Regions from separate parts of the Paenibacillus sp. FSL R7-0652 genome, predicted to be linked through region 3. Evidence: riboswitches for the same ligand, from Rfam matches in the RefSeq annotation. Region 3 holds a riboswitch; each other region holds the start of a gene.
What was found. A riboswitch is a leader RNA that binds a small molecule or an ion and turns the genes downstream of it on or off. The one in region 3 is predicted to bind cobalamin.
Positions count from the first base shown of each region.

Region 1: another riboswitch for cobalamin. It lies ahead of MKY97_RS07085 (ABC transporter substrate-binding protein); the one in region 3 lies ahead of cobJ (precorrin-3B C(17)-methyltransferase).
Region 2: another riboswitch for cobalamin. It lies ahead of nikB (nickel ABC transporter permease); the one in region 3 lies ahead of cobJ (precorrin-3B C(17)-methyltransferase).

Region 1 covers NZ_CP152001.1:1,596,079-1,603,709, forward strand. The annotation lists gene cobD (threonine-phosphate decarboxylase CobD) at 1-976, shown strand, start outside; gene MKY97_RS07070 (adenosylcobinamide amidohydrolase) at 973-1,758, shown strand; gene cbiB (adenosylcobinamide-phosphate synthase CbiB) at 1,803-2,780, shown strand; gene MKY97_RS07080 (histidine phosphatase family protein) at 2,774-3,487, shown strand; cobalamin riboswitch at 3,666-3,795, shown strand; gene MKY97_RS07085 (ABC transporter substrate-binding protein) at 4,248-5,243, shown strand; gene MKY97_RS07090 (iron ABC transporter permease) at 5,240-6,286, shown strand; gene MKY97_RS07095 (ABC transporter ATP-binding protein) at 6,283-7,197, shown strand; gene cobT (nicotinate-nucleotide--dimethylbenzimidazole phosphoribosyltransferase) at 7,243-7,631, shown strand, end outside.
Region 2 covers NZ_CP152001.1:308,896-316,526, reverse strand. The annotation lists gene MKY97_RS01430 (ABC transporter substrate-binding protein) at 1-1,499, opposite strand, end outside; gene nikC (nickel transporter permease) at 1,518-2,354, opposite strand; gene nikB (nickel ABC transporter permease) at 2,355-3,293, opposite strand; cobalamin riboswitch at 3,451-3,646, opposite strand; gene MKY97_RS01415 (AraC family transcriptional regulator) at 3,747-4,583, opposite strand; gene MKY97_RS01410 (alpha-glucosidase/alpha-galactosidase) at 4,808-6,106, shown strand; gene MKY97_RS01405 (response regulator) at 6,263-6,964, opposite strand; gene MKY97_RS01400 (ATP-binding protein) at 6,965-7,631, opposite strand, start outside.
Region 3 covers NZ_CP152001.1:6,129,084-6,136,714, forward strand. The annotation lists gene cobK (precorrin-6A reductase) at 1-305, opposite strand, end outside; gene MKY97_RS26715 (sirohydrochlorin chelatase) at 302-1,534, opposite strand; gene cobJ (precorrin-3B C(17)-methyltransferase) at 1,928-3,862, opposite strand; cobalamin riboswitch at 4,238-4,427, opposite strand; gene MKY97_RS26725 (uroporphyrinogen-III synthase) at 4,685-5,518, opposite strand; gene MKY97_RS26730 (endospore germination permease) at 5,650-6,879, opposite strand; gene MKY97_RS26735 (hypothetical protein) at 6,936-7,163, opposite strand; gene MKY97_RS26740 (Ger(x)C family spore germination protein) at 7,156-7,631, opposite strand, start outside.

The sequences.
Region 1 (7,631 bases), 2.1 Mb from region 3:
GCGTTTGGGGGTAACGAAGAAGCAGATTTCCGTAGCCAATGGAGCTGCCGAAAGCATGGCTCTGATTCTGCTGGCACTTGCTCCACGCAGAGTAGGAACGGTGGAACCGGGCTTTTCGGAGTACAGCACTTTGGCGCGGCAATTCGGTGCGGAGGTCATCCATGCAGCAGGCCGGGAAGAATTGAATTGGCAGGCGAGAACCGAAGATATCGAACAGTTGATGGAGAAGGTAGACCTGCTTTTCCTTGGACAGCCGAACAATCCAAACGGTGTGCAGTATCCGGTGGAAGTGCTTCACAGACTTGCCCGCAAAGCTGAAGAGAAGGATACGGTACTCGTTATTGACGAAGCCTTTATTGATTTTATTCCAGTTTCCCGGCGGCAGTCTCTTGCTCCGCATCTGGATAAATACCCGAATGTGATTATTATCCGCTCCATGACCAAGTTCTACGCTATTCCCGGACTGCGACTCGGATATGCCTTGGGGAGTGCAGCATACATACAGGCGATGACGGAGAAACAGGTGACTTGGAGTGTGAATGGACTGGCATTAATTGCAGGAGAAGCCTGCCTGCGCAGCGGCGAACGTTTTGAACAGGAAACGATATCGCATATTACGCGTGAACGGGCACGATTAATTACATCGCTGGAGATGTATGGGTGCAGCGTAACGCCGGGTGAGGCAAATTTTATTCTGGCGCGTGTGCCAGAACCATGGACGGCGGCTTCCATCCAGGAAGCATTGGGGAAGCGAGGCATTTTGATTCGCAGCTGTGCCATGTATCCGGGGCTTGGTGCAGGACATGTACGCTTCGCGGTCAAAGGTGCCCAGGCCAATGACAGACTGCTTGACGTGTTGGGAAGTGTGCTTGAGCGGAGCAAGGATCAGGACGCGTGTCTGGCATCTTCTGATCAGGCAGGTCAGCAGAGCCATAAGCAGCATTCCGAAAAAGGAAAGGGAGGAAAGCGGTCATGACACTCCCGTTTTATAACTATTTTACACATGGAAAAATAGGCGAGAACGTCTATGTATCCTCTTCCTGGCCTGGGCTGCACATCTCTGCGCATGAACGGCATATCAAAGCACAGATTCCGCATTCTGCTTCTGCACTGTCCAGCGCAGTATATGGCGGCGGGATGCTTGAATTGAATCGCGTCTTTAACATTTATGTGGACAAACACTACCGCTGTGATGATCCACCCCGTGATATCGCTCAGGCGCTGCGTGAATGGCAGGAACAGGCCGATCAATGTGCCGGATTATTAACAGCTGTTAGGCTGGAGCATACCTCCATTCAGGAATTTACGAGTTCGGAATTCGGGCTGCTGTGCTGTACAACTGCCGGAGTATCGAATGCTGCACGTGCAGGTTCGGAGAGAACTGTTTTTGATATCCATGGGCAAACCCAAAACAGAGCTCCATATATCCCTGGCACAATTAATATCATGCTCTGGTTCAACGGCCGGATGACTTCGGGAGCAATGGTCAATGCGGTTCAGACGGCAGTGGAGGCCAAAGCTGCAGCGCTTGCGGATGCAGGCATTGCCGATTCGGAGAACGGACTGCCTGCCACAGGTACAACAACGGATGCCATTGTGCTTGCTGTTCGTCAGAACGGGGACGATATCCAGCCGCTTCACACTTACGCGGGTACAGCAACGGCTTTGGGGGCGGTCATCGGCAGACTGGTGTATGACACAGTGACCGAAAGTCTTCAGGCTGGACTGCAGTGGAAAGAGAGGGTAGGACGGCAATGACATTGGAATTGGAACATCTATGGGCTTCCTCGTTCTGGATTGGCATGGGGGGGGCTTGGGTTATCATTCTGGCGTATATACTAGACCGATGCATTGGAGACCCGCGCTGGATTCCGCATCCGGTTATCGGTATGGGGAAAGCCATCTCGGCTCTGGAGCGTGTAATTCGATTACGTGTGAACACAGATGCAGGTCTGAAAAAAGCCGGAATCTTGTTCCCGATCTTGATTGCAGGTGGTTCTTTTGCCGTCACCTGGGGTCTTTTGCTGCTGCTTGGTAAGATTCATCCCCTTTTAGCGGCTGCAGCCGAAATCGTTCTGATCGCCACCACGATTGCTTCCAAAGGTTTAAGAGACGCAGGAATGGAAGTATATCGTCATCTGAAACAGCAGGATTGGCCTGCCGCACGGCGTTCCCTGAGCATGATTGTTGGACGTGATACCGCACATCTGGACGAGCCCGAGGTGGTCCGGGGAACGGTGGAGACGGTCGCGGAAAATATTGTTGATGCCATCGTGTCCCCTCTGTTCTATGCGCTCATTGGCGGCGCTCCGCTGGCTATGGCTTACCGGGCTGTCAATACGCTGGACTCCATGGTTGGTTATAAAAACGAAAAATATCTGCATCTTGGCTGGGCCTCTGCCCGTCTGGATGATTGGGCAAACTGGATTCCTGCGCGCGTAACCGCCGCACTGTTAATTGTAGGCGCACGGGTGCTCAGGCTGGATGCCCGAGGTGCAGCACGCATGGTTGCCCGTGATGCGAGGCTGCATCCCAGTCCCAATAGCGGTTTTCCCGAATCGGCAGTGGCCGGAGCACTTGGCATTCGGCTGGGCGGACATAACGTGTATCACGGTATTGCCTCGTTTCGTGCTTATATGGGCGAGGCTGCGCGGCCGATGGAGGCCGAAGATATTGTACGAACGACAAGGCTAATGTTTTGGTCAGCTGGCGCTTTTGTGGGCCTTTGTTTCTTAGCAACCATGGGTGTGTGGTTAATAGGAGGTGCGCTATTGTGGTAATTAAAGAAGGGCAGGAGCAAAGTGATCCAGACTCTAGTGAATCAGAACAGAATGGATCGCAGCACGGTGAGTTAGAACAGTTTGGATCAAAACAGTCTTCGTCAAAGCGGAGCATTGTACTGATCCGTCATGGAACAACCCAGTGGAATGTGGAAAAAAGATACCTGGGGCATACCGACATTGGTCTGCTGCCGGGTGCTCAAGAAGAGCTGGCTCTGCTAAGCCGGCAGTGCCGCAATCTTACATGGGACGCCGTATACTGCAGTGACCTTCTTCGCTGTCGTCAGACCTTGGCGTACACCGCGCCTCAGGCTGCTGCACAGGCAAAGTTGGATGCGCGCCTGCGCGAGAATGATTTTGGACAATGGGAAGGTTTGACCTACGAGCAGCTGCAGCATAATCCGCTCTACCGGCGCTGGATCGATCAACCGCAGGAGGTTGCGCCGCCTGAAGGGGAAGCATGGCCGTCATTCGCGGGACGAATAGATTCTTTTCTGCATGAACATATCTGGTCAGGCCGGACTTCACATAGAACATTGATTGTGACACATGGCGGAGTCATCCGTTACATGCTGTCCCGTCTTATTGAAGGTGTTGGATTCTGGGATACACATGTGATCCCGGGACAGGCGATTCAGGTATACATTGAAAAGCAGGGGAACCGCTGGCTTGGCAGCCGTGTGAATTTTCCGTCTATCGGCTTGTAAGGCGGTGCAATATACCCTATAATCACAACAGAAGTGTGACTCGGTACGAGCATATTGGTGTGATAGGCTGCAAGGCCTGAGCTGATGTGATTCGTGCGGAGCTAACTGCATCTATCGGTCACATGGATTAACCATCATTAACGACCAAGGGTCCCGCGTGTGAAGCAGATGTTCATGATGAGCAAAGACAAGTCATGATGTGCACAAGGGTAAATGGGGAAGCTGGTGTAAATCCAGCACGGTCCCGCCACTGTGAAACAGGAGCCATCCTGTAAGTCAGATTACCAGCCCTGGACGTACAAGCCGGTGTTCCTTCGAGGAAAGGACAACGTTTCGGGCCATTCTGTGCGTGAGCGCTTCCTGCTGCACATATACAGACTGCCATATGCGAGACGTCATCCCTGATCCTTATGTGAGGATTAGGGATTTTTCTTGTTGTACACGATGTGATGAAAAATAGTATGTTACACGGGGCCACTCCGAGTGCAGTACCATTTTCCGATTGTTATTATCCCTAGATTTTTTTGATTCCCTTATTCAAAGGGAAAAATCCGGTGATAGGCGTATGCTTTCGATGCAGCTTTCTTACAGAAAGCTGCAGGCGAGCACTTCGTTTCTCCAAATTGGTTCTGCACTCTCCGTTAAACGTGTACACATCTTCATTTTCGTTTCATCGGAACACACCAAGATGGGGTAGAGCATTAAGATTGAGGTATTATGTAACAACAATAGTACAGATAGAGAAGGGGAGTTTAAATTAATGATTAAGAACTGGAAAGCACTCACGTCACTGTTGAGCGCAGCGATGCTGGCACTGGCGCTCGCCGGATGCGGTAATGCAGCAACCAAAGAAGGAGCGGGCAGCACACAGCAGCCTGCACAAGAGCAGTCACAGGAACAAACGCAAACCGATTTGAAAACACAATATCCGCTGACGGTTACCGATGCAACAGGTGAGTCTTTTACTTTTGAAAAGGCACCATCCAAAATTGTCTCGGTATCTCCGGCTGAAACGGAGTCATTGTTTGCGCTTGGCCTGGACGAGCAGATTATAGGGGTATCGGATTACGATGACTACCCGGAAGCGGCGAAAGCAAAAGCGAAAATGGGCGGGATTAACAAACCCAATGAAGAGTCGGTTATTGCCGCTGATGCGGATATCGTATTCGGAGGTATTTCGTTGAGTGAAGATGCAGTGAAAAAGCTGCGTGATTTGGGGATCACCATTTTCAAAACCGATCCTAAATCCATCGACGATGTAATGAACAATATCGAAACGTTTGGTAAAATTACAGATCATCAGGAGCAGGCTCAGAAACTGATCACACAGATGAAGCAGGATGTAACGAACGTAACAGAAGCGGTCAAAGCCGTGAAGCCGGAAGAGAAAAAGAAAGTATATGTTGAGTTCTCTCCAGGCTGGACCGTAGGTAAAGGTGAGTTCATGGATGAACTGATCACGACAGCTGGAGGCACCAATATTGCTGCGGACAAAGAGAGCTGGTATCAGATTAACGAGGAAAATGTAATCGCCGCTAATCCGGATGTTATTCTATACGCAAACGATGTAATTGACGAAAACTCCAAAACGCTGGATCAGATTATCAAATCGCGCAGCGGCTGGGATCAAATCACAGCCGTAAAAAACAATAATGTGGTCGGATTGGATGCCAACTTGCTGAGCCGTCCGGGCCCACGTGTAACTCAAGGATTAAAAGAAGTAGCCAAAGCGATCTATCCTGATCTGTTCAAATGAGCAAAAAGCTGATCCTGTACGGAACGATAGGTATAGGGCTGCTGATGCTTACCGTGCTCATCTGCACGGGCATTGGTTCGGTGGCGCTGCCCATCCGGGACATTGCCGGTATTCTCATTCACAAAATGCCGTGGGTGGGCGACTGGATCACACCTGATTGGAGCAGGGCTGCCGAACAGATTATCTGGAAGGTGCGCTTTCCACGTGTGCTGCTTGCGGTGCTCGTTGGAGCTTCGCTGGCCATTGCAGGCGCGGGCTTTCAAGGAGTGCTGCGCAATCCGCTGGCAGATCCTTTTACACTAGGGGTATCCTCAGGAGCTTCGGTGGGGGCGGCTTTCCTGATTTTCTTCGGACTGCAGTATGCCCTGATCGGAATCTGGACGCTGCCGCTGGTTGCTTTTCTGACCGGGGCCATGACGCTGTGGTTCGTCATGACGCTGGCTCGTGAAGGACGCAAAATACCGACACACAGCCTGATTCTGGCAGGTGTTGTTATGCAGAGCTTTCTGGGTGCGGTCGTTTCCTTCCTGTCGACCATGTCCAAGCAGACAATCAATGAAATTATATACTGGACGATGGGAAGTCTGGCACTGCGCGGGTGGTCGTATACGGCCATCCTTTTCCCGTATTTCCTGCTGGGTCTGATCTTTCTGTGGAGCCGTGCACGTTCCCTAAATGTACTGGCGCTGGGTGAACGTCAGGCGGCACATATCGGGGTTGGCGTGGACAGACTCAAGCTGTCTGTACTTGCTGTGGGTACGCTGCTCACAGCCGGGGCAGTCTCCGTCTCCGGCGTCATTGGCTTCGTTGGACTGGTCATTCCGCATATGCTTCGGCTGCTGGTAGGGCCGGACTACCGACTGCTGGTGCCGCTATCTGCAATTGGCGGTGCGATCTTTATGGTATGGGCGGACACGATTGCCCGCTCTCTGCTGGCACCAACCGAGATACCGTTGGGTGTCGTGACGGCTTTTGTAGGTGCTCCGTTCTTCGCTTATCTGCTGCACCGGAACAAGAAGCTGCGGAAGGGGATGGTCCCGTGAGTAAAGGGTGGAAGCACAATCAACAAGGCCAACAACCGTCTCCGGGGTTGTTGTCTCAATCGGATTTAAGCAGTAATGCACAGCGTGCTTTAACCGGGGATAACGGAAAGACTGTCGGTAAAACAAAAACATGGGTATCGGTTACAGGTGCTGGCAAAAAGTACGGTGATCATCGGGCCTTACATGATGTAGACTGGCAGATTAAAGAAGGAGAATGGTGGGGAGTTGTCGGCCCGAACGGAAGCGGAAAGTCGACACTGCTCCAGCTTATAGCTGGAACGGAATCGCTAAGTGAAGGTCAGATCCGTATTGACGGCCAAGATATCACTTCGTACAGCCGCAAGGATCTGTCACGTATGATCGCGGTTCTGCAGCAGGATGGTCTGCCGGCAATTTCCTATTCTGTGCGTGATGTCGTAGAGATGGGGCGATACCCCTACCAGAACTGGCTGGGCAGGGAATCGGCAGATGGGGCCCGAGTTGTGGACCGGGTGCTTGAAGAACTGGGACTGATGGAACTAGCGGAGCGGCCGCTGGATTCCCTAAGCGGTGGGCAGAGGCAGCGGGTAGCGCTGGCCAAGGTTATGGCACAAGAGCCGCGTCTGCTGCTGCTGGACGAACCCACCACATTTCTGGACATCAAATATCAATTACAATTCATGGAGTTATTAGCTGCATGGCGGCAGAAGAGCTGTATTACCATTGCTGCCGTACTGCATGATCTAAATCTGGCTGCCTTGTTCTGCGATCAGATTCTGGCTTTGAGAGAAGGCGAAATAGCAGGGATGGGTGCTCCTCGAAGCTTGATGACGGGGGAGCAGATAGAAGAGATTTTTCGCGTTAAACCTGCGATGGTGTCCCATCCGGATCATGCCGTACCTCAACTGCTGCTGCGGCGGGATACGCTTTAAATAAGGCAGGAGAACCTCTATTTTAAAAAAGGAAGTGCTCGTTGTATGAAGAATGAACAGGTGTTGGGACAGCTATTGAACAAAATTGCACCTCCTGACCAAAACATTGCAGCGGAAACGTCTGCTCATGTAGATGTGCTGACGAAACCGCCAGGCAGTCTTGGCAAACTGGAGGACCTTGTCATTCGACTGGCGGGTATGACAGGCAGTGTGCGTCCGCGCTTTGATCGCAGAGCGGTTGTCGTGATGGCTGCGGATCACGGTGTGGTGGCAGAAGGGATAAGTGCTTTTCCAGCCGAAGTTACTCCTCAGATGGTCATGAACTTTCTGGCGGGAGGCGCTGCCGTTAATGTGCTTGCACGTCACGCCAGAGCAGAAGTCATCTGTGTCGATATTGGTGTAAATGCTGACCTTGAACACGCAGACCTGCTCTC
Region 2 (7,631 bases), 850 kb from region 3:
AAAAACATATAAGCGGCATCGTCCAAAATCAGCTGCTGGGCTTCTGCTGCTAGAGCATATCTCTTCTCCACATCAAACTCTGAGTGAAGTCGCTCAATGAGCTGATCCAACTTCGGATTGCTGTATCCACCCACATTCCACTCCGCACCTGTCTTGAAATAAAAGTCTAGAATATACTGCGGATCACCCGTGATGCCTGTGTTAATGCTCGTTAGGGCTAAATCATAATTTCCGCTCTTCTGATGATCGGTAAGATCCTCATATGAGGTCAGCTCCAGACCAACGCCAATCTCTTTCAGCTGAGACTGCATCGCAGCCGCCACAACGGAATCTGATTCGTACGCTGCATTGAGAATGAGCTGCAGCGACAGCTTTTCCCCATCTTTTTCCCGTATACTGTCTCCATCCGTATCCTTATATCCAGCTTCATCCAGCAATTGTTTGGCCTTATCCGGCTCATAATTGTATCCTCTGAGCTTGTCGTACCCAAAAGGCAAAGCAGATGTAAATGGTCCTTTGGCTGCTTGTCCACCTACCAGTGTATTCGCATACATCTCGCGATCGATTCCGTAAGAGATCGCACGGCGAACCTTCGGATCACTCAGCAGCGGATGGCTGGTGTTAAACCATACAAACTGAGTACGAAGACTGGGTATTTCATCAATAGTGTATTGTGATGTGTCCTGAAAAAGAGACATATTGCTGCGTCCTATATTACTTGCTGCATCAATCTCGCCTGATTGAAGTGCCAGTGCACGTGTGCTGTCATCCTTGATGTATTTCAGCGTCATCGTGTCCAGATCGGCCGCACCGCCCCAGTACCCATCGTATTTTTTAACCTGAATCTCCTGGTCAGGTGTATATCCTGTAACCATGAACGGCCCGGTGGCTATCGGCGCACTTTTGAATTTCGATGTATCTGCACTCGTATCCACAATAATGAAAAGCGGCTCAGCAATATTGCCCAGCAGTGAGGCATCCGGCTGCGTTGTTTTGATCGTCAGATCCTGACCTTTGGCAGCCATTGATGCAATCGGCAGTGTCGATTGACCTCTCTCGTTCAGCGAGATGGATCGTTCGATTGATTTTTTCACCGCATCCGCAGTCACCGGATTGCCATTATGAAATGTTACCCCGTCACGAATATGAAAATGCCAGGTCGTATCGTCAACCCGATCCAACTTGTCTGCGAGTTTGGGCACCATCTTCATGTGTTCATCAAACTGAATCAGCGTCTCTCCTATTGCAGCCCGTGTCAGCGTCCAGCCGTTCCACTCTTCCGCAGGGTCCAGGCTGCTGCCCAGCCAGAACAAGGCAATATTTAGATGAGACTTCTTCCCTGCAGCACCTGAGATGCTCGCATCTGTATCTGATGATTTTTCCGCAGCATTCGATGATGTCGAAGCCGATGAATTTTTGCCGCTGCCGCAAGCGGTGAGCACCAGAATGACCATCATAGACATAAGAGCAAACAGCCACTTTCGTTGAACATTCCTCATCCTTCACAATCCCTTCAGTTAACCTGTATTTTTTTTGGGATCGAGCACATCTCGCAGACTGTCTCCCAGCAAATTAAAAATGATAACCGTACTGAATATCGCAACCCCCGGATAAATTAACAACCATGGCGCGGTCTGCAGATACCTTCTGCCTTCATTTAACATTGCTCCCCACTCCGGGTCGGGCGGCTGTGCACCAAGTCCCAGGAAAGAAAGTCCCGAGATGGACAGCATCATGCCGCCCACGTCCATCATCGCCATCACGATCAGGGGAGGCAGCATGTTAGGCAGGATCGTTCTGCCAATGATCTGAATCTTACGCGCACCGCTGAAAGCGGCAGCGGTGACGAATTCTTTTTGCTGAAGAGAAATGACCAAGCTTCGGGCCATGCGTGCGTACTTTGCCCACCAGACCACCGAGAGTGCCGCTACAGTATTTAACAATCCTGGGCCCAACATGCCTACCACGGCAATTGCAAAAATCAATCCCGGAAACGCCATCAATGTATCACACAGCCGCATAAGCACCGTGTCCACCACTCCCCGGACAAAACCTGCAATTACACCAACCACTGCACCCAAACTGAAGACGATCCCAATCATCACAAACGTAAGCAGCAGTGAAGTCCTTGCTCCATACAGAAGTCGAGACAGGACACATCTTCCGAGCTGATCCGTCCCAAGTGGATATTCGGGGCTGGACGGCTGCAGCACTTTGGCAAAATTCGTGGCGAGTGGATCATGCGGAGCCAGCAGTGGGGCAATCAGAGCCAGAATGATCCAGCTCCCGGCCAGAGACAGCACAAATACAAAGCTGCGGCGTTGTGTCAGCCATGCTCGAATTGCTGCGCTCATCTAAATGTCCACATCCAATCGAATGCGCGGATCACGCAGATGTGTCCATAGATCAACAAGCAGATTCAGCGTAACGTAGATGATCGCCATCCAGATCACATATCCCTGTATCAAAGGATAGTCTCGTGTAAAAATCGCATCCACTGCCATCTGTCCCACTCCCGGCCATACGAATAAACTTTCGACTATGGCTGCTCCGCCGAGCAGTGCACCTGTTGTCATACCCAGAAGGGTCACTATCGGCAGCAGTGAATTCGGCAAAATATGGCGCCATATGATGATTGACTCCTTCACACCTCTTGCCCTCGCCCCCATGACGTAATTCTGACTGGTCTCCTCCAGCATCGCTGCACGAATCTGCCGACTGTACTGCGCAATCAGCGGAATGGCCAGCGTGACCGCAGGCAGGATCAGACTGTTCCAGCCGGAACTGCCCATGACGGGCAGCAGCTTCAGCTGCACCCCAAACACCAGCATCAGAAGCATACCCAGCCAGAAGCTTGGCATGGACAAACCGGCAAAGGAAAATAGACGAATCATATAATCCAGCCATTGATTTCGCCGTACAGCCGAGATGATTCCCAACGGAAAAGAGATCAAAATTACCAAAAGCATGGCACTTCCCGTTAAACGGAGTGTTGCCGGAAGACGCGCCAACAGCACCTCCATTACCGGACGGTCATACTTATATGACGTACCAAAGTCTCCGGTGACAACCTGCGCAAGCCACGTTCCATACCGAACCAGAAACGGCTTGTCCAATCCCAGTTCCACTCTCACTTGTCTGACCAACTCATCCGAAGGTGTGATTCCAGTGGACATCAGCATCAGTCTGGCCGGATCGCCAGGGGAAAGATAGGTTAATAGAAATGTCAGGAAGGTAATGCCAAACAGAACGGCAACCAGTTGTAATAATCGTTTAACGATATATCTGCCCAATGAAAAACGTCCTTCCCGATGTATTGCGCATATCTTTACGTCCATTCAACCCAAAAAGACGCCCTTCTCCGTTACACGGAATGAGGACGTCTTAAATAAACAGATTTTCAGAAAAAATCATGCTCTTTAAACACCTTCCTATCTCCCGTAGGGTACTGCTGTGTTTGTCAAACCTGGCAGGTCTCCTGGCTTCAGCATCATCACCATAGCAGCTCCTTCCCGATCTTCCCAAGATCAGTGGATATGCTGCCTGACTCCTCTGTTACAGTGGCGGGACCGCGCCGGCATCACACCGGACTTCCCTTTTAAGCTTCTGTCCAAGCGGACAGAGCACCAAGTTCCACGTATTTAATTCAGCTTAAGGCTGTTATCTGCTGCACTTCTGTATCAGTATAGCGGCATACGGAATAATGTTCAAAACTTTTCTTTCAATATTGAAATTGATAAATGCGGCTAATCTCGCACTCGCGAACCCTTCGGCGATATGCCTGTCACACGTTTGAACATTTTGGAAAAGAGCAGCGGGTCGGTGTATCCAACGGAGTGGGCTACTTCACTCACGGACAGCATCGGGTTGCGCAGCAGCTCCGCTGCACGATTCATGCGATACTCCAGGAAAAAGGCCTGCAGTGACTTGCCATATCGCTCTTTGAACAATCCTGATAAATAGGTTCGATCCAGCCCGACAGCCTGTGCGATATCCAGAATTGAGGTGCGCTGGCTGTACCTGTTCTCCATAAACTGCACAGCCTGCCGAATATAAGTTTCTTTAGGCGAAAGAAGCGGGCTTTCTTCCTCTTTAATCGGTGCAGATGCAATTAACGCTGCCATAAGTCGGTATAACAAACTTTGATGCATCACATCTCCTCCTGGAAGTTGGCTCGTTCCCGCTCGAAGCATTTCATCATACAGCGCTGCCATGATATTCGGTTCATGAGCAGTAAACACCGGATGGGCCTCGCTTAACTGTGCACGCTGCATAAAGGCTTTTGCCTGTACACCTCTGAAGCCAAACCATGAATATGTCCATGGCTCCTCTGCATCGGCCTCATAATGGATAACTGTGTCGGGTAATATGAGAAATCCTTGGCCCTCACTCAGATGATATTTCCGATCATCCATATACAGCGTGCCATGGCCCTCATGAATGTAATGCACAATATAGGAATCACGTACCCCCGGTCCCCAATAATGGGCAGGATCACATGCCTCCCATCCATAAAATAATAAGACCAGCTCCATCTGTGTCCAGCCCGCAGAAACGACATTCATTTCAATTTTCCGGCTCATGTTAACCTCCTTTCGACGTTGATGATCAACTATCATAAATGAAACCTGAATAGTCCTCACTTGTAATAACACTAAATTATAACAGGTGAAAAACGCAAATTATTCATGAAAACGAAAACATAAATGGGATTATGCCATGTTTGGGAGGGGTTGAACCATAGTGATATGAGCCTGTTCGGCCTATAGTTGGGGTACAACATTTTTTCGGGAAGGATGAACATGGGATGAATAAAATTACGTTTCTTGGTGCGGGCAGCACCGTTTTTGTTAAAAATGTATTAGGTGATGTCATGATGACGGAGGCTCTGCAGGATTTTGAACTGGCCTTGTTTGATATTGACGCCGAGCGTCTCGGCGACTCCGAGCGCTTGTTAACCAGCTTGGCCCAATCGCTGGGCAGCCGCTGTTCCGTGAAGACATATCATGACCGCAAGGAAGCGCTGCGCGGAGCCAAATATGTAATTAATGCAATTCAAGTCGGCGGGTATGACCCGTGTACGATCACCGATTTTGAAATTCCGAAGAAATACGGCCTGCGTCAAACGATTGCCGATACCCTCGGCATTGGCGGCATCTTCCGCAACCTGCGCACCATCCCGGTGATGCTGGACTTCGCCAAGGATATGCAGGAAGTATGCCCGGATGCCTGGTTCCTGAACTATACGAATCCGATGGCTGTGCTTACTAATGTTATGAACGTGCATGGCGGGATCAAAACGGTAGGACTGTGCCACAGTGTGCAGGTCTGCGTACCCCATCTCTTCGATGCGCTGGGGATCGATCAGACAGGTGTTATCGCCAAGATTGCTGGTATTAACCATATGGCATGGCTGCTGGAGGTTACAAAAGATGGACAGGATCTCTATCCTGAGATCAAACGACTTGCGAGACAAAAGCAGCAGGAAACCCATGACGATATGGTACGTTATGAGCTGATGCACCGTTTTGGTTACTACGTAACCGAGTCCTCCGAGCATAACGCGGAGTATCACCCGTACTTTATCAAACGTAACTACCCGGAACTGATCGAACGCTTCAACATTCCGCTGGATGAGTATCCACGCCGCTGTGTAAACCAGATTGCCGAATGGAAGGAGATGCGGGAGAAGCTGTTCGCAAGCGAAAATATTCAGCATACCCGCAGCCGCGAATATGCCTCGCACATTATGGAAGCCATGGAGACAGATCGACCGTACAAGATCGGCGGAAATGTCATGAATAACGGACTCATCACTAATCTGCCGCGTGAAGCATGTGTCGAAGTTCCTTGTCTGGTTGATGGTTCCGGTATCAGCCCAACATACATTGGCGACCTGCCGCCGCAGCTGGCAGCACTGAACCGCACCAACATCAACACGCAACTGCTCACCATTGAAGCCGCAATGACAGGCAAAAAGGAGCATATCTATCACGCGGCTATGCTTGATCCGCATACTGCTGCCGAGCTGTCCATGGACGACATTGTGGCCATGTGCGACGATTTAATTGAAGCCCACGGCGACTGGCTGCCCAAATTCTCATAATATAAAAATCGAGCACTGTTCCTTTAGAATGTTAAAGGGACGGTGCTCTTTGAATTTATTTTAAGAAGACCATGAACTTTTTCGCCGTACTTTACCGAGATCCCTGAAACGTATACATCGCACCGTACTGTCCTCCCTGAAACTTGTAACATACTGCTACTCCGCAAACAGCAGAAAACGATATCCGATGCCTGGTTCTGTCTGGATATAGATTGGGCGGGTGGGGTCTTCTTTTAACTTTTTACGCAAATGGCCCACATAAATCCGCAGATAGTGACTGTCTGATTCATGATGGTGTGCACCCCATACCTGCTGCAAAAGCTGACGCTGGGTAATAATTTTACCCGCATTGGAGGCAAGCACCTTCAGCATCTCATATTCCGTCGGCGTTAACTTGATCTGCTCTCCATCCAGCTCAACCTGTCTGAGAGCCAAATCAATTACCAATGGACCAAAGCGCAGAACCGGTTCATCGGTTGTTTTGGCCACATGCCGCAGCGCCACCCGGATTCGGGCCACCAGTTCACCCATGCCAAACGGCTTGGTCACATAATCATCTGCGCCACCATCCAGTGCAGCAATTTTATCCGCTTCCTGATCCTTCGCTGTAAGCACAATGATCGGCACCTGTGACCATTCCCTTATCCGGCGAAGTACGTCCATGCCGGACATTCCTGGTAAACCGAGATCGAGTATGATCAAATCAGGATGCATGATGCTTGCCTGCATAATTCCGTTCTCCCCATCAGCACACTCGTAATGCTCATACTGGTGAGCCTGAAGAGTCACTTTTAACAGTTTGCGAATCTGCGGCTCATCGTCAATCACCAGAATACGAGCTCCTGATGCGTCGTTCATCTATTCTCCAACCTCTCCTTGCCCTGAACAGGAACACGGCAATTCTTCTGTTCCCTCAGGCAGTTCTATACGTATTCTCGTTCCCCCATCCGGATTTGCCTCAGCTTGAATTGTACCTCCGTGAACTTCCACGATACCTTTGCAGATGGCAAGCCCCAATCCGGTTCCCGTAATATGCTGCGTGGATGGAGAACGATAAAACTTATCGAAAATGCGAGCGCGCTCCGGCTCCGGAATGCCGATACCCTGGTCATCTACGATGAAGGTCAGGGAAGCTTGATTTCTTTCCTTCTTAACCTGAATAGTAACCCTGCTCTCATCGGGTGAATACTTAACCGCGTTGCTTACGATGTTTACAAGCACCTGTTCCAAGAGCACTTCATCTCCGTAATAAAATACAGGTTCCTCCGGCAACTGCACCGCAATCTCACGATGAAGGCTGAATTCCCTCACCTTCATCAGTACAATGCTGATCATATCCCCTACGTCACACCATTTGCGATTCAACTGCAGCATGCCGCTCTCCAGCCGTACCATCCCCAGCAGGTTGGTCACCAGACGATTCATACGCAGTGCGCCATCGCGGATGTTGCCAGTCAATTCTTTTCGGTCCTCTGCTGTAAAAAGGTGGTCATTCTCAATAAGTCCAGTGGCCGAGCCGATAATG
Region 3 (7,631 bases):
ACAAGCCCGGTTCGTTCGTAACGAATGTAAGGGATGCCCGCCTGTTTCGCGGCTTCCATAGCATTCGCATGTGCTTCTTCGGCAAAAGGATGACTTGCATCCACAAAGACAGAGGTGTTTTTTTCACGGATCAGCTGCACCATCGCCTCTACCGTCAATCGGCCTGTCCGCACAGACAGTCCGGCTTCTTCCAGACTTTGGGCCGCGCTATCCGTCACAACGGAGGTTAATACGTCATAGCCCTGCTGCCGGATTTGAAGCGCAAGTTCCCGTGCATCACTGGTGCCGCACAACATGAAAATCATGAATGCTTCACCTGCTCTGAAGCCGCTGCGGCCTGTGCGTGAACAGAGGACGTATCTGGCTGTACATGAACGGGCTCCTGCGCTGCCCGCTGCCCGCTGTTCCGGTTGACCTCACGCTCGTGATGTGTGTGGTGCATCTCTCCATCATGGTCATGATGGAAATCAAGCGATGCCTCATGGTGGACGGAACCCTGTTCTGCATGCTCATGTTCGTGGTCGTGACTATGGTCATGGTTGTGATGAGTATGCTCATCATGACTGTGGACATGTTGATCTTCGTGGTGGTGATCGTGATCATGATGGTGATGATCATGTTCATCGTGGTCATGCCCATGGTCGTGGTCGTGATGGTGATGATGGTGTTTGGCCGCTTCAAGTCGGAATTGGCAGTTGTCGCAGTTCGCTGCCACACGCCCGTACAATCCCTCGTGAGCACGCTCCAGCACAAGCTCGACCAACTTTGGATGGAAACCGAAATAACCACCAATTTCGACCTGAATGTCTGGATGTGCAGCTGCAAATTCAGCCGTCATCTCGTCAATGCGTTTAATCAGCACACCGGTAAAGAGGAAGTACGGCATGACAATAATTTTTTTCGCACCAAGCAGCAGGCAGCGCTCCAAGCCATCCGGGAAAGAAGGCTGGGTAACCCCGATAAAACTGCTTTCCGCCCATCTATACGGAAGCTTCTCCCACAGCATACGGGTCATTTTGAAAAAGTCACTGTTCGCATCCGGGTCACTGCTCCCCCGTCCCAACACAAGCACGGCTGTCTCTTCATCCGTTACGCTCAACGCAGCAGGCGGAGCGGCTACTGCAGCTGCTGTATCTGTTTCACCTTCACCTTGAGCTGCAGCCCGCACAGGCTGTGCCTCCTGCAGGCGAGTTTGCATAATCTGCACCACTTTTTCATGTACGCCAATCGGGCGTCCGTATATAAACTGCACCTGAGGATAACGTGCTTTGGCACGGTCAATGGCATTCGGAATGTCAATCTTGGCATGACCGGCTGCAAACAAAATGATCGGCACCAGTACAACACGCGTCGCACCTCTGTCTACACAAGCTGTCACACCATCAGCAATACTCGGTCTCGTTAACTCCAGAAAACAGGTCTCCACCAGCGTGTTCTCTGGTGCCTGCTCGGCAACCCCACGCGCAAACTCCTTTAACTCACGGTTTCCCTCAGGATCACGGCTCCCGTGTCCCACCAACAAAATGGCATCCATCTTCTTATCTCCTCCGCTGTCCGATCCACAGATCAGATTTTTCATGTAACCATCATCTATCAACATCAACCACACGCTAACCATCTCACTTACTTAATGCCTACTACGCTCACAACTCGGCGCTAACGATCCCAGATAACGTTATTTGGAGTAATTTATACTCGCTGGAATTCTAACGATCTCAGGAGACGTTATTTCACCAAAATGATGCCTTTTACACCAACTTGGGCTGGGTTTTAATGAAATAGCGTTCCTACGGATCGTTACATTTTCAAACATGCCCTTTTCCGCGATATAAGGCTTCTGAGAATCGTTAGCGCTATAGGCCGCGATTCAGTCTGATCAAGGATCGGCAGCGCGTTTGATCGACCTGTATCATCTATCTTCGTTCACTTAATCTCCGCATACCGGATTCACTTCGACGGTGACTGGTGCATCCACATGGCGGAAGCCCTGAATAACCCCTACACGTTTGAAAAACTTGTGAAAGCGCTCGTTCGGATGGCCCTTTGCCTTGTACTCCGCCACGATGCGTTCTACGATGCCGCCAATTTCATCACCGGGAATACCCTCGGCTACAGGTTGGGCCGGATGTGCGTTGCGCCCAAACTTTTTGCCGCCAAGGAACAGATCGTATCCGCCTTTGCGGTAAACGATACCAATATCCTCCAGCACCGCGCCGTAACAAGCCATACCGCAACCGTTCAGCGCTACACTGGTTTCCTTCGGAGCAGATAATCCGCCAATCACGTCCTGAAGATGGTTAGCCATCGGAACGGCATCATCTTTCTCCAGATTGCAGAAATCACAGGCTTTGACCTTGATGACATCACCGATGGGAACAACGATAAAATTCGCTGCACGCAGCTGCTCCACCAGCGCATCCGGTTCAAACGTCGGCACCCTCAGAATGATCTGGTGCTCCGGCGTATACTCCAGCTCGCCGTCCTCGCTTGCGCACTGCGCCAGCAGGGCCATCTGGACGGCGGTGAACTTTTTGTTGCCCACGCCGGGCGCTACGCCGACCTCGAAGAGCGGCGCCTTGCGTCCCGGCACGGGCCGAGCTGGGGTGCCAACCGCTGCAGCGCCGTCAGCGCGATGCGCCGCCACGGCCGCCGGGCCTGACGCCGCCGCGTCCAGCCAGCGGCCTGCCGCTTCGCCCCCGAGCGCACCGCCTGCCGCGAGCCGCGTCAGCGCCTCGGCAGCAAGCTCGGCAGCGCCGGCACGCGGCGCAGCAGCAGCGGCGCGCGGTGCGGCTTCTGCCGCCGCGGGCACGGACCGCGATGCGGCAAGCACGGCGGTGCCGGCACCGCGCGCCGGGCTTGCTGCAGGCGGGGTCGCCGCCCATGCACCAGCGGGCGGCTGCCCTTGCGGAGCCGTGCCCGCTCCGGCGCGCGCGCCGTGCAGGGCTGGCTCCGCCGTTAGCGCGGCCTGCGCATCGCGGGCCGCGCTATCGCCCGCTGCCTCGCCGGAGGCGGCAGCGCGGGCTTCTTGTGCGCCGAGCGACCATGGCTCGGCTTCGGTGCGCAGCCGCTCATGAGGTCTGAGCGGCTGTTCCGCGGAGTTCAGCGTATACTTCCGCTGATATCCGCGCGGAGTGACCATGAGTCCTTCGTACATCATGGTTGAGGAATTGCCGATAATTACGGTAGTCAACATACCGATATCGTGATGCAGCATATCTTCCAGTGTCGTCAGGACCACATCCTGACGTTCCCGATACGCACTTTTGACCAGACCCACCGGTGTCTTGGGATCACGGTAACGAAGCAGCATCTCCTGCGTCTCCACAATCTGGCGTGTACGGCGTCCACTGCGGGGATTGTACAGAGCAATGACAAAATCAGCCGCTGCTGCCGCTTCAACCCGGCGAATAATCGTATCCCATGGTGTCAAATGGTCGCTGAGACTGATCGTACACGCATCGTGCATTACGGGTGCACCCAGCAGGGAAGCGCAGGACTGAACAGCTGACACGCCGGGAATAACCTCAACGGCTACGCCTGTGTCCGGCTTCCAGCCCTGCTCCATCAGAACCTCGTAGACAAGTCCAGCCATGCCGTATACCCCTGCATCTCCACTGGAGATTACGGCCACAATGTTACCTGCTTCCGCCTGTCTCACCGCTTCCTGTGCCCGGCTGACTTCCTCGGTCATGCCCGTACGTACAATGGCTTGTCCATTCAGCAGTGGGCGAATCAGATCCACATAAGTGTTGTATCCGATAATAACCTCGCTTTCCTGCAGTGCATCCAGTGCCCGTTTCGTTATATGCTCCATCGCACCCGGGCCGAACCCGATAATCAGCAGTTTGCCTTGCTTTTGCATATCTCTTCCTCCCTCATTCCACTCGTCACGCGGTTTACATCTCAGCCTATTTATCTAAAATGTTAACTTTATTGATAAGAACTTCCTCTCTTGATTACAGGCAGCAAGTTCCCCGTGATATGCGGTATTCCTGACTTCATGCTGATGGTACTCCTCATTTTTCGCCTGATCCTGAAGCTGTTTGCTGTCCGAAAAACAAAAAAATCTCATCCTGTTCACGGATGAGATACGCATGTACTTAAACTCAGGAAACGAACGCATGAATCCCCAAAAAAGGAGGTACACACGACCAAAACAGCCCATATAAGGCCTTTCAGGACAAACTGATGTTTGTCCCTTTCCGAATTTATCGTACACCACTCCTTTCCGCGAAGGGTTTGGTGACACATGCAAGGTAGGTCTCCTGGCTTTGGATCATCAGCTTTCTTTTCTGTCTTCCCCGTTTTCCGAGTGACGTTTATTGAAAAGCGCTTCACCATTACAGTGGCGGGACCGCTCGGGACTTGCACCCGATTCCCTGTTACCTCTTGCTTTACGCAAGAGCACCTTGCTGCTTTCATATTGATTTCATCATACCATCGGTCAGGAAAAAATGTCCACGATAATGAATATTGTCCATATCTTGATTTTCGGATAAAAATGAAAAAAGATCCTGATCCGCCAAACGGACCAGAACCTTTATGTATCCTGTATAACAAGCTTCTGTTTTTTCCTGCAGCGTTAACTCTCCACGCGTTTACGTTTTCTTCATCCAGTGATCTGACGTGCCTTCCTGCCTCCGTATACGCTGCTGCTCTCAACTCATTCCCGCCAGAGCTCCCTCTAAGACTCCCCCCGGACACCAACCGGATTAGCAGCAAAATAACGCCCCAGTTCAACAATAAGTGCACCCATCTTCTCTTCCTCCGGTACAACGAGTGCTTCAATGCCTTCCTCACGCATCGCATTTGCGGTCACTTTACCGACGGAAGCCGGAACTACACCTTCCCTGAAGGCCTTCAGCATCTGCTCCAGCTTTCCTTGAGAAGCGGCATATTCCGTTAAAAATCGAACTTGCGGACCACTTGTAAAAGCTACGGCATGCAGCTCATGCCGAAGGACTTCATCCAAAAGCTGCTTCAACGCAGCTTCTTCCGGTGGTACGTGACGATAAGGCAGCACTTGGCGTACGACGGCTCCCTGCTCTTCCAGCCAGTGGACCAGCTTGGGGGCCGTTTCTCCGTGCAGCTGCAGCATCACCTTTTTACCTGAGAGATCATGCGAGCCGAATTCACGAATCAATCCGTCCGTACTGCCATCATCGTCTCGTACCAAAGGTGTTAACTTCAGCTTCCGAAGTGCATTTACCGTTTTGTATCCTCTGGCTGCGACATTCGATTCAGACAGCACATTCCGAAACTGCCCGGCCACATCCATATCCTCCGCCATGTCAAACAAGGCATCCAGTCCCATACCGGTTGTAAACACAGCCCAATCCGGCGGATTGGAAATCCAGGAGACCAATCCATCCCTGATGCTGCGGTCATCCAGAAATACCGTTCCTTGTGCAGGACGCACAAGAGGGACTCCACCCATTTTTTCTACTAATAAAGACATCTCTTTGGACTTTCGCGGTCCGGTTAATGCTACTCTTACCCCTGCCAAATGCTGCGCCATACCTGTCCCCTCCGTTCAAATCAGCCGAATGTTCATCAGTCTGACTACAGTATACAGGCTGCTTGTACGGAGGGAAACCATATCTGCTTTCATTCCGGGCTCTTGGCTATAACGATTTTTTATAGTTTTCATCAGGAAGGCTGCAGATTACCGCCACCATGTGATGTTTTCCCCTTCTTTTCCCCGGACTTTTCTTCAGAGTGATCCGGTTCAGCGTGTGCCTGCTGCTTCTCATCCTCTTTGCGCTGTTTGTCTCTGGACGCACGTTCTTCGGACCCGGAATCCGGGACATGCTGTGCATCCTTCTTGCGCGGACGAAGGAAAAGAAACAATACAATTGGGAATAACACCTCGAACACGATCGCAATCCACGTCCACTCTCGAGTAAAGCGATTGAGCTGAACCGCATTGCGGAAAAACCAAAAGGCACATACAAAACCCAGCAGCGCAATCGGTCCAGTTAATACTTTACCAGACACCTTCGGAATCATTCGTTTTAATCCCCAGCATACAAAATACAGGTCAAATGCAATCTTGGTAATAATACAAGGCAGCGTTGCGGCAGCAAGCGCCAGATCAAACCGATCCAGGAAGTCACTGATCTGCAGCTGTCTTGCCAGCTCATACGATGGATATACAAGTCTTGAAGCAATGGGTACACCGATTGAAGCAATCGTTTCTACAACAATCAGCATCAGCAGCAATCCCGTAACAATAGTACCCGAAAGAATTGACTTCACGCGAAAGTCACTACCTCTTACCACAAAAGGCAGGGCAATCATCTCACCATAAAATGAAAAGATATACCAGCTTCCTGTCCCCACTCCCGCGAGGTCAACATCGAGATAGGGCTTCAAATTATCCAGATTGATCTGCTGAATCAGCATAAACGGAACGATGATGGAGTTTAACACAAATAGAGTCACATATAACTCCACCATACCGATTAGGGAACCGAGACCTCCCCTAACGATAAAAACGGCCATGACAATCAAAGAAAGCACGATTATCGATATAGGTGTTGTTTCAAGTAACGTGATACTTACATAATCCCCTGTTAGCCGTATATCTCTGGCAAGTACAAAGAAGAAAAACGTGATGTATAGAAACCCCGTTACTCTCCCGAGGAAGGGGAAGCGCTCCGCCAGCGACTCAAACAAATCCTTGTCTGGAAAACGCCGCTGGACACGGCTGAGCATCCACATCGATGTAAACATAATCAGAACAACCGGTACGTAACAGAGATAAGCATGCTGTTCTGCATAAAAAATGGCCTGAGCATGAGGTTGAAGCAGCGTACCTGTAATACTGAGCAGCATAATGATCAATACCATTTGTCGGTGGGTTACTTTCTGACTCATCCTGTCCCCTCCTTTCCTGCGCATACCTTCTGCATGTTAAGCAATCATACTGCACTTCATCCGGGCAGCGGCAGCAGACGCTGGATCACATGACTGATCCATACCGTTACAAAAAACGTCTTCGTGCTCAATGCAGTTACATACAACCAGATACCAATCCCTATGGCCATTAAACCGTAAGACAACCAGCGATTAATCGGGGCTGCCTGTTTCAGATGACGAAAATCCATGATAAGCGCGCCAACAACCATCGCTAAATATGTGAACAGAAGCGGTTTAATCATGCACAATGTCCTCCTCTACGACCCCGATCGGTTTATTGACAACGCCAACATTCTCAATGATGACATGGGGCTCTACATTCACCTTGACGTCCGGATAGAGAACATCCCAACGATCCTTAATCTTCTTCCACTCCTTTGGCCGCTGCTGATGAATTGATCTGCCCATACCGAGAATGTCCGCTTTGAACTTCTTCTGTACCAGATGGACCCCTTCTTCAATATCCTCTTTGAGCTTCTGGTGAACAGCCTCATTAATATTAAGAATCTCCTTCTCCTGCCGATCCCCATAATTGGATTCGTTGTCGACCAATACCCCTTTGGCATAGAGTTCAATGGTTATACTCACCTTCCCATTCTCTATATGAGGGTGAAGCGAAGCATTGTTCTCGTTCAGCTTGATAAACAAATCCCCTTTCCCTCGAGGGGCCTTGATCAAAACTTCAGGTGCATTCGCTTCACCCATCGCCA